4 regions of the Tatumella sp. UBA2305 genome follow, and region 2 is predicted to be linked to each of the others. Evidence: predicted binding sites of a transcription regulator. Region 2 holds the regulator's gene; each other region holds the start of a gene.

What was found. The regulator CRP, encoded in region 2, controls carbon source genes, mostly activating them, when cyclic AMP is high. The targets are predictions, from matches to a motif close to ATGTGANNNNNNTCACAT.
Region 1: a site for CRP is predicted at 2,489-2,506, ahead of B3Z23_RS08290 (sugar transporter). Genes of this name have one in related genera too.
Region 3: a site for CRP is predicted at 2,341-2,358, ahead of yrbN (protein YrbN). Genes of this name have one in related genera too.
Region 4: a site for CRP is predicted at 1,999-2,016, ahead of B3Z23_RS17325 (YjcB family protein). Genes of this name have one in related genera too.

The regions. Positions count from the first base shown of each region.
Region 1 is NZ_DDVT01000015.1:414,053-418,225, forward strand. It holds gene B3Z23_RS08280 (LysR substrate-binding domain-containing protein) at 1-780, shown strand, start outside; gene B3Z23_RS08285 (YegP family protein) at 867-1,205, shown strand; gene B3Z23_RS08290 (sugar transporter) at 1,243-2,463, opposite strand; gene cybB (cytochrome b561) at 2,578-3,135, opposite strand; gene B3Z23_RS08300 (MFS transporter) at 3,318-4,173, opposite strand, start outside.
Region 2 is NZ_DDVT01000018.1:174,050-178,222, forward strand. It holds gene B3Z23_RS11805 (YccS/YhfK family putative transporter) at 1-1,396, opposite strand, end outside; gene crp (cAMP-activated global transcriptional regulator CRP) at 1,461-2,093, opposite strand; gene B3Z23_RS11815 (OsmC family protein) at 2,393-2,797, shown strand; gene B3Z23_RS11820 (phosphoribulokinase) at 2,834-3,703, opposite strand; gene B3Z23_RS11825 (YheU family protein) at 3,789-4,010, opposite strand; gene B3Z23_RS11830 (hydrolase) at 4,013-4,173, opposite strand, start outside.
Region 3 is NZ_DDVT01000021.1:198,644-202,816, forward strand. It holds gene B3Z23_RS14810 (luciferase-like monooxygenase) at 1-294, shown strand, start outside; gene B3Z23_RS14815 (DEAD/DEAH family ATP-dependent RNA helicase) at 402-2,261, opposite strand; gene yrbN (protein YrbN) at 2,278-2,334, opposite strand; gene nlpI (lipoprotein NlpI) at 2,439-3,323, opposite strand; gene pnp (polyribonucleotide nucleotidyltransferase) at 3,456-4,173, opposite strand, start outside.
Region 4 is NZ_DDVT01000025.1:13,464-17,636, forward strand. It holds gene B3Z23_RS17315 (AraC family transcriptional regulator) at 1-665, opposite strand, end outside; gene B3Z23_RS17320 (sulfite exporter TauE/SafE family protein) at 775-1,599, shown strand; gene B3Z23_RS17325 (YjcB family protein) at 1,614-1,895, opposite strand; gene soxS (superoxide response transcriptional regulator SoxS) at 2,145-2,555, opposite strand; gene soxR (redox-sensitive transcriptional activator SoxR) at 2,657-3,196, shown strand; gene B3Z23_RS17340 (Na+/H+ antiporter) at 3,502-4,173, shown strand, end outside.

The DNA of each region.
Region 1 (4,173 bases), on a different contig from region 2:
ATTGCGCGTCTGGAATCGTTACTGGAGTGCAGGTTGTTCGAGCGTACAGGAAACCGGGTCAGCCTGAACTCTGTCGGAGCCCGTTATGCGCTATCTGTCCGTGAAACCCTGCAACGTTTCGAGAAAGACAGCCAGTCAGTGAGTGGTAGTTTAGCCAGTCAGCGCCATCTGGAACTGGCGGTTTCGCCTACCTTTGCCAGTCGCTGGCTGATTCCCCGGCTAAAATATTTCAGACAACAATATCCCGACATCACCCTGAATATGACATCCAGGATCGACCCGTTTATCCTCAGTGGCAGCGGACTGGATGCGGCGATTCATTTCGACCACCCGGCCTGGGCTGGTATGCAGGTCCGGCATTTATTCCGTGAAAGACTGATCGCGGTTTGTCATCCGCAGCTGATGAACGGAGAAGACCCCGGGCTATTACTGAATAAACTCCCGCGGATTCATCGTCGCCAGAATCCTGAAGCCTGGGCACGTTTTTCAGCGGTAGCGGGTATCCCGCTGGACTATCCGGCGCAAGGTACTTTTGTGGATTTGCATGAAATGGCGATTGCTATGGCACTGGCCGGAGACGGGGTATCGCTGGTACCGGAGGTTTATGTTGAAAAGGAGCTTGCCAGAGGACAGTTGGTCTCACCCTGGAGCCAGTCGGCCTTACTCAGTAAAACATTCTGTCTGGTAATGCCTGTGGTTCGCGGGCAGGGTAATTCAGCGTTGCATGATTTTTCCGGCTGGCTAATTTCTCAGACCCGTGAGGTGGTGCTTCCAGAATGACCGGTGTTTTTTTGAACGGATAACATTGCATTATCTACCATTCGGGAAAACACTTATCGTGACACATCAACTTCGGAGATTCAGAGATGAGTGGAAAGTATGAAGTTTTTCTGGGTAAAGATCAGCAATACTACTTCCGGCTGAAAGCGGCTAACGGAGAAGTGATTCTGAGCAGCGAAGGCTATGTTAATAAAAGCGGCTGTCTGAATGGCATTGCCTCGGTCCAAAAAAATAGCCCCGAAGAGCATAATTATGAACGCCTGACAGCCAAAAATGATGCGCCTTATTTTACACTCAAAGCGGCAAATCATCAGGTGATTGGTCGGAGTGAGATTTACAGCTCTGTCGCTGCGCGTGATAAAGGTATTGAGTCGGTAAAAAAGAATGGCGCCAGTGTCACGATTAACGAATTACCGGCGCATTAGAGCTAACGACGTAATCCCCGGCGTGCCGGGGATTATTTTACAGGTTTGAACGTAACTGCGGATATTTCTTCAGACTGTACAGACACCATGCGAGACTAATCAACGCAAATGCAGACCCTACATAGCCCACCAGACTCATTCCAAGATGGCTGATGACCTGATTACCAATTAACGCGCCGGCACCAATACCGATATTATAAATCCCAGACATCAAAGACATTGACACATCCGTGGCATCCGGTGCCAGAGACAATACCCGAACCTGCATTGACAGGTTAATCAGCATCATGGCAATACCCCATACAATACACACAGTCATAACCGCCGGCGCATGAGTTGAGGTGACTAAGAACAGCCCCATACACAGGGTGATTGCCGCTATTGCTACGGACAGCAGTGCCGAAGGGAAGCGTTTTCCCAGAAAACTAAACAACAGGCTGCCAAAGATACCCGCAGCACCGAACAGCAGTAACAGCAGGGTAGTAAAATTGGCCCCCTGTTGTGCAAGCTGCTGCATAAAGGGTTCAATATAGCTGTAAGCAGTGTAGTGAGCGGTGACAACCAGTGTCACCAGCAGATACATGCTCATCAGAGCCGGGCGGCGAATCAGCATTGGCAGGCTTTTCAGCGACCCCGTGTGTTCACTCGGCAATTTGGGCAGTAGTCTGGCCAGCATGACCATTAACACCAGCGAAGATGCCGCAATGATCCCAAAGGTCGTACGCCAACCCATGGTCTGCCCAATAATCCGACCAAGCGGCACACCGAGCACCATAGCCAGCGCAGTGCCTGTAGCAATCATACTCAGGGCCTGGGTTTTTTTACCCGGAGGTGCGATTCGGATAGCCAGCGAGGCGTTTATTGACCAGAACACAGCATGGGTTACCGCAATCCCAATACGGGAAACCAGTAACGCATTGAAATCCCAGGCCACAGCAGAGAGTACATGGCTGGCAATAAAGATAGTGAACAGAATTACCAGCAAAATACGCCGCTCAATATTACGGGTGAGCAGCATTAATGGCAGCGATAAAAGGGCAACACACCAGGCATAAATTGTCAGCATAATCCCCACATCGGCAGTTTGCATACCGAAACTGGTTCCAATATCGGACAACAAACCGACGGGGACAAACTCCGTGGTATTAAAGATAAAGGCAGCGACAGCCATTAACAGAACCCGTAACCACGCTGTTTTGCGGGATACGGGAGTTGAATGTAAAGAGCTCTCAGCGACGGAGGGAGATTCGGCGGTCATAAGATAATGGATTTTCCTCAGCAAAAAGTGATCTGGCTCACATTGTGGTGCTATTGTGACGAAATTAACGCCAGGATTAAACCCTTAATTCATCATATCTCCGGCAAAAATGAGTTACTGACGCGGAGAATGACGTCGCGCAGGCACCATTCTTAACAGCGTGTCATCCCGGAACAGAAAATGGTGCGCGAGAGCGGCCAATGCATGAACACCGATCAGCCAGTAGCCAGCGTTAGCCAGTGTTTCATGCCAGTGGATGATCTGCCGGCTAAGAGTATAGTCCGGATGATCAGAGACCGGCATAGCAACACCAAACACTAACCATTGCTGTCCACGGACATAGCGGGAACAAACCCCCAACACCGGCAAAATCAGAAATAACAGATACAGGAGTTTGTGGGCCAGAGATGAAAGTAGCTGCTGCCAACGTTTTAGTGGCGGGGTGACCGGTGGTGCAGGGTAACGATAGCGGAGTAGCAGCCGGGCACACATCACCGCAAATACCAGTACACCGCAACTAAAATGAGTCATTATAATCGCTTTACCTTGCCACGAACCGCGGATTGCAAACCCTCGTAACTCAATAGTGCTGTAAACAATGATCAGTAATAGCAGAGTCAGCCAGTGCAGACGAATTTGCCAGAGTTGATATTTGTTCGGGAAAGCCGGCATAACGCGTTCTCCGTTTGCACTAAAGCAGCGCCAGTATGAATGTTATTGGCATGTTACAGTGAACGGGGCTGGGAAAGGTACAATCAGTAGAATAATTTTAATCAAAATTATTACGCGGTAAGGTTCCTGACAGGAACAGTTCTGCTGACGGTAGCCCGAAATTCACCGGCAGCAGAACATCATCAGTGGGCTGGCTGTACTCTGTGCATCAGTTTATAACCCACACACAGTGCCAGAATCAGCAGCACAGAAATAAATCCGCTGACACCCGCCCAGCCGAAATGACGCCAGAAGATCCCCCCGGAAGTTCCTGCAACGCTTGACCCCAGGTAGTAACTGAACAGATACATTGAAGATGCCTGTCCTTTAGCCCGCTTAGCACGAACTCCTATCCAACTGCTGGCAATAGAGTGAGCCGCGAAAAATCCCCCGGTAAACATCAACAAACCAGGCAGAATCATCCACACCGAAGAAAACAGAGTAATCAGTACGCCAGCCAACATCAGACCCGTCGAAAATAAGAATACCGGTCCTCGTCCAAACCTGACACTCATCGCGCCTGCTTTAGGAGAACTCCATGACCCGGCCAGATAGACCACTGAAATTAATCCGACGGTCGCCTGGCTCATAGAATAGGGCGCATTTAATAACCGGTAACCGATGTAATTAAACAAAGTGACAAACGCCCCCATCACCAGAAAGCCGATAAGAAACAGTAACGGTAAACCTTTATCACGGAAATGGAGTCTGAAGTTAATCAGCAATACTTTCGGCCGTAAGCGCACGGCTCTGAAATGCCTGGAATCAGGTAATATTTTCCAGAACATAAATGCTGCAGCCAGAGCACAACAACCAATACTGAGAATCGCTATCCGCCAGTTAAAAAAATCGGTCATTACACCGGTTAGCAGACGGCCGCTCATCCCACCGATAGAGTTTCCGCTGATATAGAGCCCCATGGTAAAAGCCAGCACGCCAGGGTGAATTTCTTCACTGAGATAGGTCATCGCCACTGCAGCCACCCCGCTGAGAGACAGA
Region 2 (4,173 bases):
TCACGGTAAAACCAATCGTCGCCCATCCGTAATACTGGCGTGAGAAAAGATAGCTGAACAGTGTAATCACCAGCATCGTGAGCAGGATGACCGGTTCCGGGGTAGATAGCTTCAATGATAAGGCCGCAATAATAAGCCCGGCAAATGTGCCAAGGGCACGGTGTTGGATTCGTACCCGGGTGGCGATATAACCATTCTGGCTGACCAGAATAATGGTCATCAGTACCCAGTAAGGTTTTGGCATATTCAGCGACAGGGCCAACATACTGGCTGCCATCAGCATCACGGAGAAACGTCCTGCAGTACGCAGAGCCGTCGATTTAAATGACAAATAGCTGCGTAACGCCGGCCAAAAAGGTAAACGACGCTGAGTATCTGCCATAATATCACGGCGATAAAGCGGCATCCCTGATTGCAGCACTTTGGCTATTTTACTGAAGTGATAAGAGTAAAATTGTCCGACAGGATTGTCAGGATACCGACGGGCGATATTCTGTAACTCTTCCAGGGATTCACTCATCGAAAACTTGCCGGGTATCTGGTGATACAGGATATTGTCCGCTGTCTTTCTTAACTGCTCAGCCACCTGCCCGGCATTACGCTTGATTATGTCCGCTGACTGGCTTTTTTCCACCAGTTCCCTGACATCTTTGCTCTGGCTAAGAGTGACAGAAATGTGTTCCTGCAAATCTTCGGCCATCATAAATGTCCGGATTAAATAGCGTTCGCGGCTGTTTTTTTCCGCCGAAAGCATATGAATTTGCTGATAGCCAGTATTTATCAGATCGACAACTTTTTGTTGATAATTCAACAGTTCGGGCAGCGATTTATCATAATCGTTACTGCTGAGTAGTGCGTATTTCGCTTCACAATAGTTAGCCAGTGCACGGTACAGCAGGCTAAGAGTTTCCCGCAGCGGCTGATCTTTTGACAGTCTGAACCAATACCAGTTAAACAGTCCATACCATAATGTTCCGCCGCCATATAATAGTGGCGGGCCCCATACCGGCATTCTTCCAGCCAGACTGAGCGTAAAAGTCATGGCGATCAACGCACCCGGCAACAGACGGCCATGTAATGGACTGATTTCGCCGCAAACACCAATCAGCAGAGGTAAAATTCCGACAATAAATGGTAGTGGGACATTATGTTGCAACAACCATTGCAGCAGAAAGCTGCTGAAGGCAAACAACGATCCACCAATAATAATGCGCTTAAAAAAATGACGGTGCGGAGTGTCCAGCCCGGAAAGATTACAGCATGCGGGAACCAGCGAGAAGAGCAGCCCTTTTTGCAGATCTCCCGCCAGCCAGCTAATCGCAACGGGTAGACAGAGGACCAGCGTTTGACGCAGTGCGTAATTGACTTCCGGATGATAAATAATTCTGCGCCACATCAGATACAACCGCAGGTAGACAGTAAAACGGAACACGGCAGGGGCCTGCCGTGCATATCACAAATTAACGGGTGCCGTAGACGACGATCGTTTTTCCATGCGCGGAGATGAGATTCTGATCTTCCAGCATTTTAAGAATACGTCCTACTGTTTCGCGGGAGCAGCCGACGATTTGGCCAATTTCCTGACGGGTAATTTTAATCTGCATTCCATCCGGGTGAGTCATAGCATCCGGCTGTCGTGCCAGGTTAAGTAGCGTCTGAGCGATACGGCCAGTCACGTCAAGGAAGGCCAGGTTGCCTACTTTTTCAGAAGTGACCTGCAGGCGCCGGGCCATCTGAGATGACAAGCGCATTAAAATTTCGGGATTGACCTGGATGAGCTGGCGAAATTTCTTGTATGAAATTTCCGCAACTTCACATGCCACTTTGGCACGTACCCAGGCGCTTCGTTCCTGACCTTCCTCAAATAATCCCAACTCTCCAATGAAATCGCCCTGATTCAGATAAGAGAGGATCATCTCCTTTCCTTCTTCATCTTTAATCAGAACTGCGACGGAGCCCTTAACAATGTAGTAAAGGGTTTCCGCTTTCTCACCCTGATGGATAAGTGTGCTCTTGGAGGGGTATTTGTGAATATGACAATGGGACAGGAACCATTCTAATGTAGGGTCTGTTTGTGGTTTACCAAGAACCATTCTCTTCTATCCTCTGTTGTAATCGTGCCGGAAACACAGGGGGTAAGCTCCTGTGGGGCGCTGAAATCATAGGGCATTTTCGGCTGGCATTCACGACAATCAGTCAGGCTCCTTTCTGACGATCCTGCTCGTTTAGCCATAGTTGTCATCGGGTAAAAAAACTCTACCCTCTGTTTGTAGCACACCCTGACGAAACTGTCTCCTGTTGTCTTGTCTGACTTTTGTCATTTGGGGCAGATTGCTGTTTATACTCTGAAGGAGTAATCTGGCGGAAATTTTAACAATTGAGAGTGAGCATAATGCAGGCACGTGTGAAATGGGTCGAAGGACTGAACTTTATCGGGGAGTCTGCGTCCGGACACCAGGTTCTGATGGATGGAAACTCAGGCGATAAGGCACCCAGTCCGATGGAAATGGTCCTTATGGCAACCGGAAGTTGCAGTGCCATTGACGTGGTCTCTATTCTGCAGAAAGGCCGCCATGAGGTTGCTGATTGTGAGGTCAGGCTGACTTCTGAACGTCGTGAAGAAGCTCCTCGCTTGTTTACCCATATCAATCTGCATTTTATTGTCAGCGGCCATAATCTTTCGGATAACGTCGTTGAACGGGCAGTAACGCTATCTGCAGAAAAGTATTGTTCCGTATCTTTAATGTTGGGTAAAGGAGTGAACATTACCCATAGTTTTGAAGTGATTAATCGCTAACAAGGCGGTCACGGGTGCCAGGTAGCACCCGTGACCTTAGTTGAGGCAACGCTCTTCCATGAGTCGTTTGACCAGGGGAGTCATAATCAATTCCATGGCCAGCCCCATTTTCCCGCCAGGCACCACCAGTGTATTGATATGTGAAATAAACGAACCCTGGATCATGGCCAGTAAATAGGGAAAGTTAATTTCTTCCAGACCACGAAAATGGATCACGACAAAACTTTCATCCAGTGAAGGGATGGTTTTGGCGGCGAAAGGATTAGACGTATCGACAGTCGGTACCCGCTGGAAATTGATGTGGGTGCGTGAGAACTGTGGAGTGATGTAATTAATATAATCATCCATTGAGCGTACCACTGAATCCATCACTGCTTCTCTGGAGTGGCTTCGTTCACGCATATCCCTGACAAGTTTCTGAATCCATTCCAGGTTCACGATAGGCACTACGCCTACCATCAGGTCCACTTTATCGGCAACGTTATGCTGTTCAGTGACAATTCCACCGTGTAAACCTTCATAAAACAGCACGTCCGTATTGTCCGGCAGTGGCTGCCAGGGAGTAAATGTTCCGGGGACCTGTTTCCAGGGCACCGCTTCATCATAGGTGTGCAGATATTTTCGTGAACGGCCGGTACCCTGCAGGCCGTACTCGTTAAAGGTCTGTTCCAGCAATGAGAAGTCGTTCGCCTCGGGGCCGAAGTAACTGATATGTCGCCCTAAGTCACGGGCTTTGCGGATGGCAACATCCATTTCTGGTCTGCTGTAGCGGTGAAAGCTGTCACCTTCCAGCTCAGCGGCATGAATGTTGAGTTGCTGGAATATTTTACGGAAGGCAAGGCTGGTCGTTGTGGTACCGGCCCCGCTGGATCCGGTCACAGCAATAATAGGATGTCTGGCGGACATGAAAATTTGCTCCCTGGACCGATACGGCTGACAGCATTGTTAGCATGTCTGGCAGCGTGTGTCATCTGTCAGTAAGGAGAAGTTACTACTCAGCCCTGAAATCACTGGCAGGCATCAGAGTTACAGATTCATGTAATTCTGACCAAACGACGACAATTTTCCCTGCACTCAATTGCTGACGAATATCCGCTGTTTTTTCAGCCAGTGTACGCTCATATTCGCCATAATCGGTGCCTTCTCTGAGCACAAAGGACTCGATCAGGTTATCCAGGGTTTCAGGGGAGATTTGTTGCCAGGGAATGATCACGATTATTTATCCAGCCAGGTTGAAAGCCATTGCGGAATGCGTTGTTCAAGCCACATGACCGGACGAGTCAGAGATCCTCCGACAAAGCCAACGTGCCCACCATATGGGGACAACTGATAAGTGATGCTCGGCGACAGATGTTCCGGATTAGGTATCACATCCG
Region 3 (4,173 bases), on a different contig from region 2:
TATCTGTTCACCTCACAGCAGCAGCAGTTTATTAACCTGCGCCGTGGTATGCCCGGCCCGTTACCGGCTCCGGTCGAAAATATGGATCATATCTGGTCACCGGCAGAAAAATACGGTGTCGACCGTGCTCTGGGTATGTCACTGGTCGGCGATCAGGCCTCCGTAGCTCAGGGACTGGCGTCTCTTCAGCAACAATATCAGGCAGATGAGTTTATGGTTAACGGGCAAATCTTCGATACAGATGCACGTATCTACTCGTTCTCACTGGCGATGGCTGCGGCACAATCCCTGTAAACTATTTCTGACAGCTAATCTACAGACATAAAAAAAGCGATGGTTTTCACCATCGCTTTTTTGTCGGACTTAGTCAGGGACCGGAACACGGTCCCTTTTCTCAGTGATTAGTATTCGCGACGACGTGCAGCCGGTGCAGTACCTTCTTCACGACGCTGGCCACGATGACCTTCACGGTTGCCACCGAAACTGCGTCCACCTTCACGACCACCTTCACGGCGATCAGAGAAGCGACGTCCGCCTTCGCGACCACCTTCACGACCACCACGACGAGGTTCACGGGATGACTGAGGTGCATCACCAATCAACTGCATATTCATCGGTTTATTCAGAATACGGGTCTTGGTAAAGTGCTGCAGGACTTCACCCGGCATACCTTTTGGCAGCTCGATCGTTGAGTGAGAACCAAACAGCTTGATGTTACCAATGTAGCGGCTGCTGATATCACCTTCGTTAGCGATAGCACCCACGATGTGGCGAACTTCAACACCGTCATCACGGCCCACTTCAATGCGGTACATCTGCATATCACCCACATCACGACGCTCACGACGTGGGCGGTCACCATCACGGTTACCACGACGATCATCACGGTCGCGGCCACCACGGTCATCACGATCACGGAATTCACGACGTGGAGGACGTGGTGCATCAGCAGGTACGATTAATGGACGTTCGCCCTGGGCCATTTTCAGCAGTGCTGCGGCCAGAGTTTCCATATCCAGATCTTCCTGAGGGGACAGTTTTTCCAGCAGTGCACGGTACTGATCCAAATCACTGCTTTCCAGCTGTTGCTGTACACGTTCAGCAAATTTGGTCTGACGACGGCTGCTCAGCAGATCTGCGTTAGGCAGTTCTACTTCAGGGATCGTCAGCTTCATGGTACGTTCGATATTACGCAGCAGGCGACGCTCGCGGTTTTCAACAAACAGCAGCGCACGACCGGCACGTCCCGCACGGCCCGTACGACCAATACGGTGAACGTAAGACTCTGCATCCAGTGGGATATCATAGTTAACCACCAGGCTGATACGTTCCACATCCAGTCCGCGTGCTGCTACGTCGGTAGCAATCAGGATATCCAGACGACCATCTTTCAGGCGTTCCAAAGTCTGTTCACGCAGTGACTGGTTCATGTCACCGTTCAGTGCCGCGCTGTTATAACCGCTACGTTCCAGAGTTTCGGCAACTTCCAGAGTCGCATTTTTGGTACGGACAAAAATAATTGCCGCATCAAAATCTTCTGCTTCGAGGAAACGTACCAGGGCATCACTTTTACGCCCGTAAGCAGTCCAGTAAGACTGGCTGATGTCCGGACGGGTCGTGATGCTAGACTGGATACGCACTTCCTGTGGATCTTTCATAAAACGACGAGTGATACGACGAATCGCTTCCGGCATTGTTGCAGAGAACAGTGCCGTCTGATGCCCGTCAGGGATCTGCGCCATAATGGTTTCAACGTCTTCGATGAAGCCCATACGCAGCATTTCATCAGCTTCGTCCAGAACCAGACCACGCAGATTAGACAGGTCCAGAGTCCCGCGCTTCAGGTGATCCAGCAGACGCCCCGGAGTACCGACGACGATCTGTGGCCCCTGACGCAGGGCGCGCAGCTGTACGTCATAACGCTGACCGCCATACAGGGCCAGTACGTTAACGCCGCGCATATGTTTAGAAAATTCAGTGGCAGCTTCTGCAACCTGTACCGCCAACTCACGGGTTGGGGCCAGCACCAGGATTTGTGGTGCGCGCAGGGCAGGATCAATGTTGTTCAGCAATGGCAAAGAGAATGCCGCTGTTTTACCACTACCGGTCTGAGCCATACCCAGAACATCACGGCCTTCCAGCAGGTGAGGAATACAGGCCGCCTGGATAGGCGATGGTTTAACGTATCCCATGTCGTTAAGAGCAGACAAAATGGATTCGTTAAGGCCCAGATCAGCAAAAGTGGTTTGAATATCAGTCATGTAGTACACGTGCCTCTTAGATAACGGCGGCCAGTCTACATAACTCGTCATGAAAACTTGCAGTTAGTTTCATTGAAAAGTGTGAACCGGCTCAAATTAGAAGTTTTTGACGAATAAAACGCCCCTCACCCCAAAGGGTGACAGGAAACATAAACAAAGGGCGTTAAAAAACGTCAGCTATTGCTGGTCGGATTCTGATAAATCGTCTTGTGCCTGGCCAAGTTCAGCCAGTTCCAACAATGCGTATCGGTGTTCAACAAAGTTATTCACGTTGTTGGCAACCGCCAGTTTGAACAACGCTTCTGCGTTGTCCTTCTCCCCCAGACTTAGGTAGTACTTACCTAAATAGAAGTTGGTTTCACTGAGATGTTCAGCGAGCGAGGTGTTATCGGTAGCATCTGCCTGAAGTCTTTCCATCAGTGTTTTTTCACTGATATCACCCAGGTAGAATTCGACAATATTCCATCCCCATTGATCTTTATTCGCCGAATCATAGCGCTGTTTGAGCGCTACTTTCGCTTTGTCTGCATTTATCTCACGTTCATCGAGATACAGCCAAAGTGCACGAAAAGGATCATTAGGATCGTCCTTATAGAACGCCAGCAGATCATCTTGCGCTAACTTGTATCGTCCGCCGTAATAGAGGGCGATACCACGGTTTAAATGCGCATAATTGTAAGTTGGATCAAGCTCAAGTACAGAATCAAACGCTTCATAGGCAGAATCAAAATTCCCTGCCTGCGTTAAGTATATACCAAGATAGTTAAACACTTCTGGCATATCTGGTCTGATAGACAACGCCTGGGAAAAATCGTTCCGTGCGAGTGCCCGCAGACCCAAACTATCATACAACACTCCGCGCTCATATAACAGCTGTGCGCGTTCATCATCGGTGAGGGCACGACTGGCAAGAATTTGTTCCATACGCGCCAGAATAACTTCCTGCTGCAATGTTGGTTGCAGAGGAACGGCAAGAACTTCATTCTTACGCCAATTAGAGCTGCTGCATCCTGCCAGCACCAAAGCTGTCGCAACAAAACCCCAGCGTAAAAAAGGCTTCATTATCCCACTCCCGAATACAAACATTAGGATGAACATCCTGTCATCCGCCTGCCGTGCAAAGGAATCCTGCCCTCGCGATAACATAAATCCGGATCTCCACACCTGGCGGAGACCCGGATAATCATCGAACGATTAACCCGCGTCAGCCGGGTTAGCCGCAGTCGTTTCTTCTGCCTGCGGTTTTTCGACCGCTTCTTTAATGCTCAGGCGTACACGACCCTGACGATCGACTTCCAGTACCTTGACCGGAACTTCCTGACCCATTTGCAGATAATCTGTCACTTTTTCGACACGCTTATCAGCGATCTGAGAAATATGTACCAGACCTTCTTTACCACCGCCAATCGCGACGAAAGCACCGAAGTCAACAATACGGGTGACTTTACCGTTGTAGACACGGCCAACTTCGATTTCTGCCGTGATTTCTTCAATCCGACGGATAGCTTCTTTCGCTTTGTTACCGTCAGTTGCCGCAATTTTTACGGTACCGTCATCTTCGATTTCAATGGTGGTGCCGGTTTCTTCGGTCAGCGCACGGATAACAGAACCGCCTTTACCGATGACATCTTTGATTTTGTCCGGATTAATACGAATAGTATGAATGCGCGGAGCAAATTCAGAGATTTCAATACGAGGAGTGCTGATAGCCTGTTCCATGGTACCCAGGATATGCAAACGCGCACCTTTCGCCTGGTTCAGAGCTACCTGCATGATCTCGCGGGTAATCCCTTCGATTTTGATGTCCATCTGCAGTGCAGTGACACCTTCACGGCTACCGGCGACTTTAAAGTCCATATCACCCAGGTGATCTTCGTCACCCAGGATATCGGACAGAACAACAAAGCGCTCA
Region 4 (4,173 bases), on a different contig from region 2:
GTGACCGACTCCCCCCGACCCAGAGCCAAAAAGCTGTAATTGAGGCAGGCACGCTGCCGCCACTGAGCAAATGACAGGCCGGTTTGTTGCCGGAAGAAGCGAGTGAAAGTCCGTAGACTTTTATGTAACAGGGCCGCCCACTGCTCAGGTCGCAGCCGGATATCGGGTTGCTGAAGGAACTCGCTGCACAGAGCTGCCAGCCTGGGATCGCAGGGGAGCGGGGTGAACAGCGGATTAATTCTGGCTTGCATCAGGTCCTGCAGCATTAACAGGATGACTAATTCATCCCGGCTACCCGCCGGGTAATCCAGCGGAATATCTGCAGAGACGAGCAATAACTGGTGCAGTAACGGGGTGACATGCAACACCTCACACTGAATGGCAGCACGCGGGGCCGCCTCAGGCTCAATATACAGGCTGCGGGTACTGGCACCGAGCATTCTCACGGCATGAACCTTACCTGCGGGTATCCAGACTCCACTGCCAGGCAAGACCACCCACTGTCCTTCTTCACTATTCACCTCCATCAGGCCGCTGATGCTATAGAGAAACTGCGCTCTGCGGTGCTGGTGTGGTGCCAGCCATGTATCGGCAGGGTAATCGGTCGCCAGGGCCAACACCGGGCGTTGGATATGGTCGACGCTGTTAATCGGAGTATTACGCATGACCTGTCTCAGGTGGCCTGAATTCGTTAATGATTGTCCTGTACACGTAAATAAGTCATTCCCTGAAGTTTATATACTCTGACGCACGGTGACAGACAGGTAAATATTTATGATTCTTTTTTTAGCGATATCCGGTGTTGTCTCAGGGGTCACGACGGTGTTGTTTGGGTTTGGCGGTGGGTTTATCACGGTACCGTTGCTGGTTTCAGTTCTGGCGGCACAGCATTTACCGGTAAACAGTCAGGGCAGTGTGGTGATGCAAATAGCGGTGGCAACCTCTGCGGCAGTGATGTTGTTCTCTTCCCTGATTGCCAGTCTGCGTCAGAAACATCTGCTCAGGAAACTGGCCCCGGTATTGAAACCATTGTGGCTGATGATTGCGTTGGGCGGGATAGCCGGATCTGTGGCTGCACAATACAGCAATGGTCAGTGGATTCGTGCAGGATTTATCCTCTATCTGTTACTGACATTGCTGGACTGCCTGTTCCGGCCCGGTTTTTTACGAAACGCTACTGTCGGAAACACGGGAATCCGACCTTTGAAACATTCAGCCCTGGCCGGGTTAATGATTGGTTTGATTGCAGCCTTCCTCGGGGTAGGAGGCAGTGTGATGACAGTGCCGTTGATGCGGCGACGAGGAGCCACTATGGTTCAGGCGGCAGCGTTGGCTAATCCACTCACCCTGCCAATGGCACTGACCGCCACTCTGACCTATGCCGTGACATCGCTCTGGCATTCATCGCCTGCCATGCCCGGATTCGTTGGCTATATCGATGTTCAGGCCGCTGTTATCCTGATGGCAGGAAGTTTTACCGGAATGTGGCTGGCAGGATATGCCGTTTCCCTGGTACCAGACTCGTTACACGCACGGCTTTATCCGTGGCTGCTCAGCCTGGTTCTGGGGGCGATGCTGTTACTGCCTGCCGGGCACTAAGGCCGTGATGCTAATTAGTAGGTTGGCCAACTGGTGGGTGTCATTTCCATCACATTAATGAAGGCTTCCTGAGCACTGCTGACAAACAGATGCCATTGTTGCATGCTCAGGGTAATACCCATCAGTCCGGTCACAAACCAGCAAGACATGACTACACCAATACTGCTGCAGACAAAGCTAAAGAAATAGTGACTGTTCTGCCGGCATTTAATTTTCACTGTGCTGGCGAGAAACATGACGAAAGCACTGAGTAACCCCCAGCGCATGATCAGAAAACCTGCAGTTAATGTGCCCATTTTTTCTACCCGTGACTGATGCTTATAACAATTTTTTGACTGACATAAACTCCGTCATCCGGGAAATTGCCGCGGGAGCGGGGGACCTGACGGGGACGGAATTTTGTGATGCAGGTCACATTATAGGCTTTCTTGTAAGAAAATCGAACGAAAAATACACGCTATGTAATTTTTTGTAGCATGAAGGAGGAGGTGGTGGGAGAGTCTTTGAAAAGCGGGGTGCCGCCGGTCAGGCGGCAACATGACGACTTACATCATCCCCGATACAGACACCGGACGGGCTGCAGTCGGCCTTGACTCGCGATGAATAGTCTCTGACGGGCTGAGTTCGCGGCAGCGCATCGCCTGGCGATACGCCGTCGGGGTCTGGTCGAACTGGCGACGGAATACCCGCGAAAAAGTTTGCTGCGATTCGTAACCATATTGCAGGGCAATATCGAACACCGGGCGTCGGGTTTTACACAGCGCATCGGCGGCCATCTCCAGCCGGCGCTCACGAATATAATCACCCAGCGTCTGCTGCGTGACTGCCCGGAACATACGTTGCAGGTGCCATTTGGAATATCCTGATTTAGCAGCGACTTCATCTATCGATAAATGTTTCCCAAGGTTCTGGTTGATCCACTGGGTTAACGAATGAATGATCTCTTCTTGCATCATAGTTCTGTCCTGTACGGCGAATATTATCGCCGGAGTGGTTCGGGATTTTTGCGTCGGAGTGGAGTATAATTCCTCAAGTTAACTTGAGGTAAAGGCCGAAAATGAAAAAAGAGAGAAACTACCCGAAACCGGTCCTGACACCCGGCGAAGTTGCCCGTCGTAGCGGGGTCGCAGTCTCAGCTCTGCATTTTTATGAAAGTAAGGGGCTTATCTCCAGTAGCCGTAACAGCGGAAATCAGCGACGTTACAGCCGCGATGTATTGCGCCGGGTCGCGATTATTAAAGTTGCGCAGCGCATTGGTATTCCCCTGGCGACAGTCAGCGAAAATCTGGCGCAATTACCGCCGAATAAGCGTATGTCTGCCAGTGAATGGGAAACTCTGACGCTCCACTGGCGTGAAGAACTGGATAAAAGAATCGCCACACTGACGCATTTACGGGATGATCTAAACGGCTGTATTGGCTGTGGCTGTCTCTCAATGCGCGACTGTCCGTTACGCAACCCGGGAGATCAGCTGGCGGCCAGTGGACAGGGCGCGGTGTTGCTGGAAAGGGGCCCGGCGGGAGAAGCACTTTCCGCCCCGGAAGTTGATGCTGTCACCCCTCCGGTAAGAAAGCGTCGCTCTGCTGCATCGAAGTAATGGAGTCCGGATTTTGTGGAGAGGGTACAGTGGTGTACCGCAGGACGCTTGTCAGGATACCGGCCGAAATGACGTGGCAAATCAGAGTCCGGGACCGAACCAGCCGTCGCAATTACAGGGCGAAGAGTGGCTGTTCCCGTGATTCCCGGGGGGCCCGGAATCCTGGGGAAATCTGTAAAGCGAGGGTTTGGATGAATTTTCGCACTCCGGGATGCATTTAACTGCCTTATTTTGTTTTACACTATCACAGTAACTGATGTGTTTCTGGTTCATAAAACGCCTGTGGAAGAGGCTAGAAGGAAAGCATGGAAATCTTTTTTACCATTCTGATCATGACATTAGTGGTATCCCTGTCGGGTGTTGCCGGCCGGTTACTCCCGTTTCATATTCCCCTGCCACTGGTACAGATCATCGCCGGAGCGATACTGGCATGGCCTTCAATAGGGCTGCATGTCGATTTTGATCCGGAGTTGTTCCTGGTGCTGTTTATTCCGCCACTGTTGTTCGCCGATGGCTGGAAAACTCCGACCAGTGAATTTTTGCACCACGGGCGTGAGATTATCGGCCTGGCATTGGTGCTGGTGCTGATAACCGTCGTGGGTATTGGTTACCTGATTTACTGGACGGTGCCTGGTATTCCGCTGATTCCGGCATTTGCGCTGGCTGCCGTGCTTTCGCCCACCGATGCGGTCGCCCTCTCCGGGATTGTCGGTGAAGGGCGAATACCTAAAAAAATCATGTCGATAGTTCAGGGCGAAGCCCTGATGAATGATGCCTCTGGTCTGGTGTCACTGAAATTTGCGGTGGCGGTCGCCATGGGAACCATGGTGTTCACCTGGTCAGGCGCGACCCTCGAATTTTTGAAGGTGGCTATCGGTGGGCTCGTGGCCGGGGTGGTTATCTGCTGGTTGTACGGTAAATCCCTGCGTCTGATGAGTCGTTGGAGTGGTGATGATCCGGCAACCCAGACGGTGTTA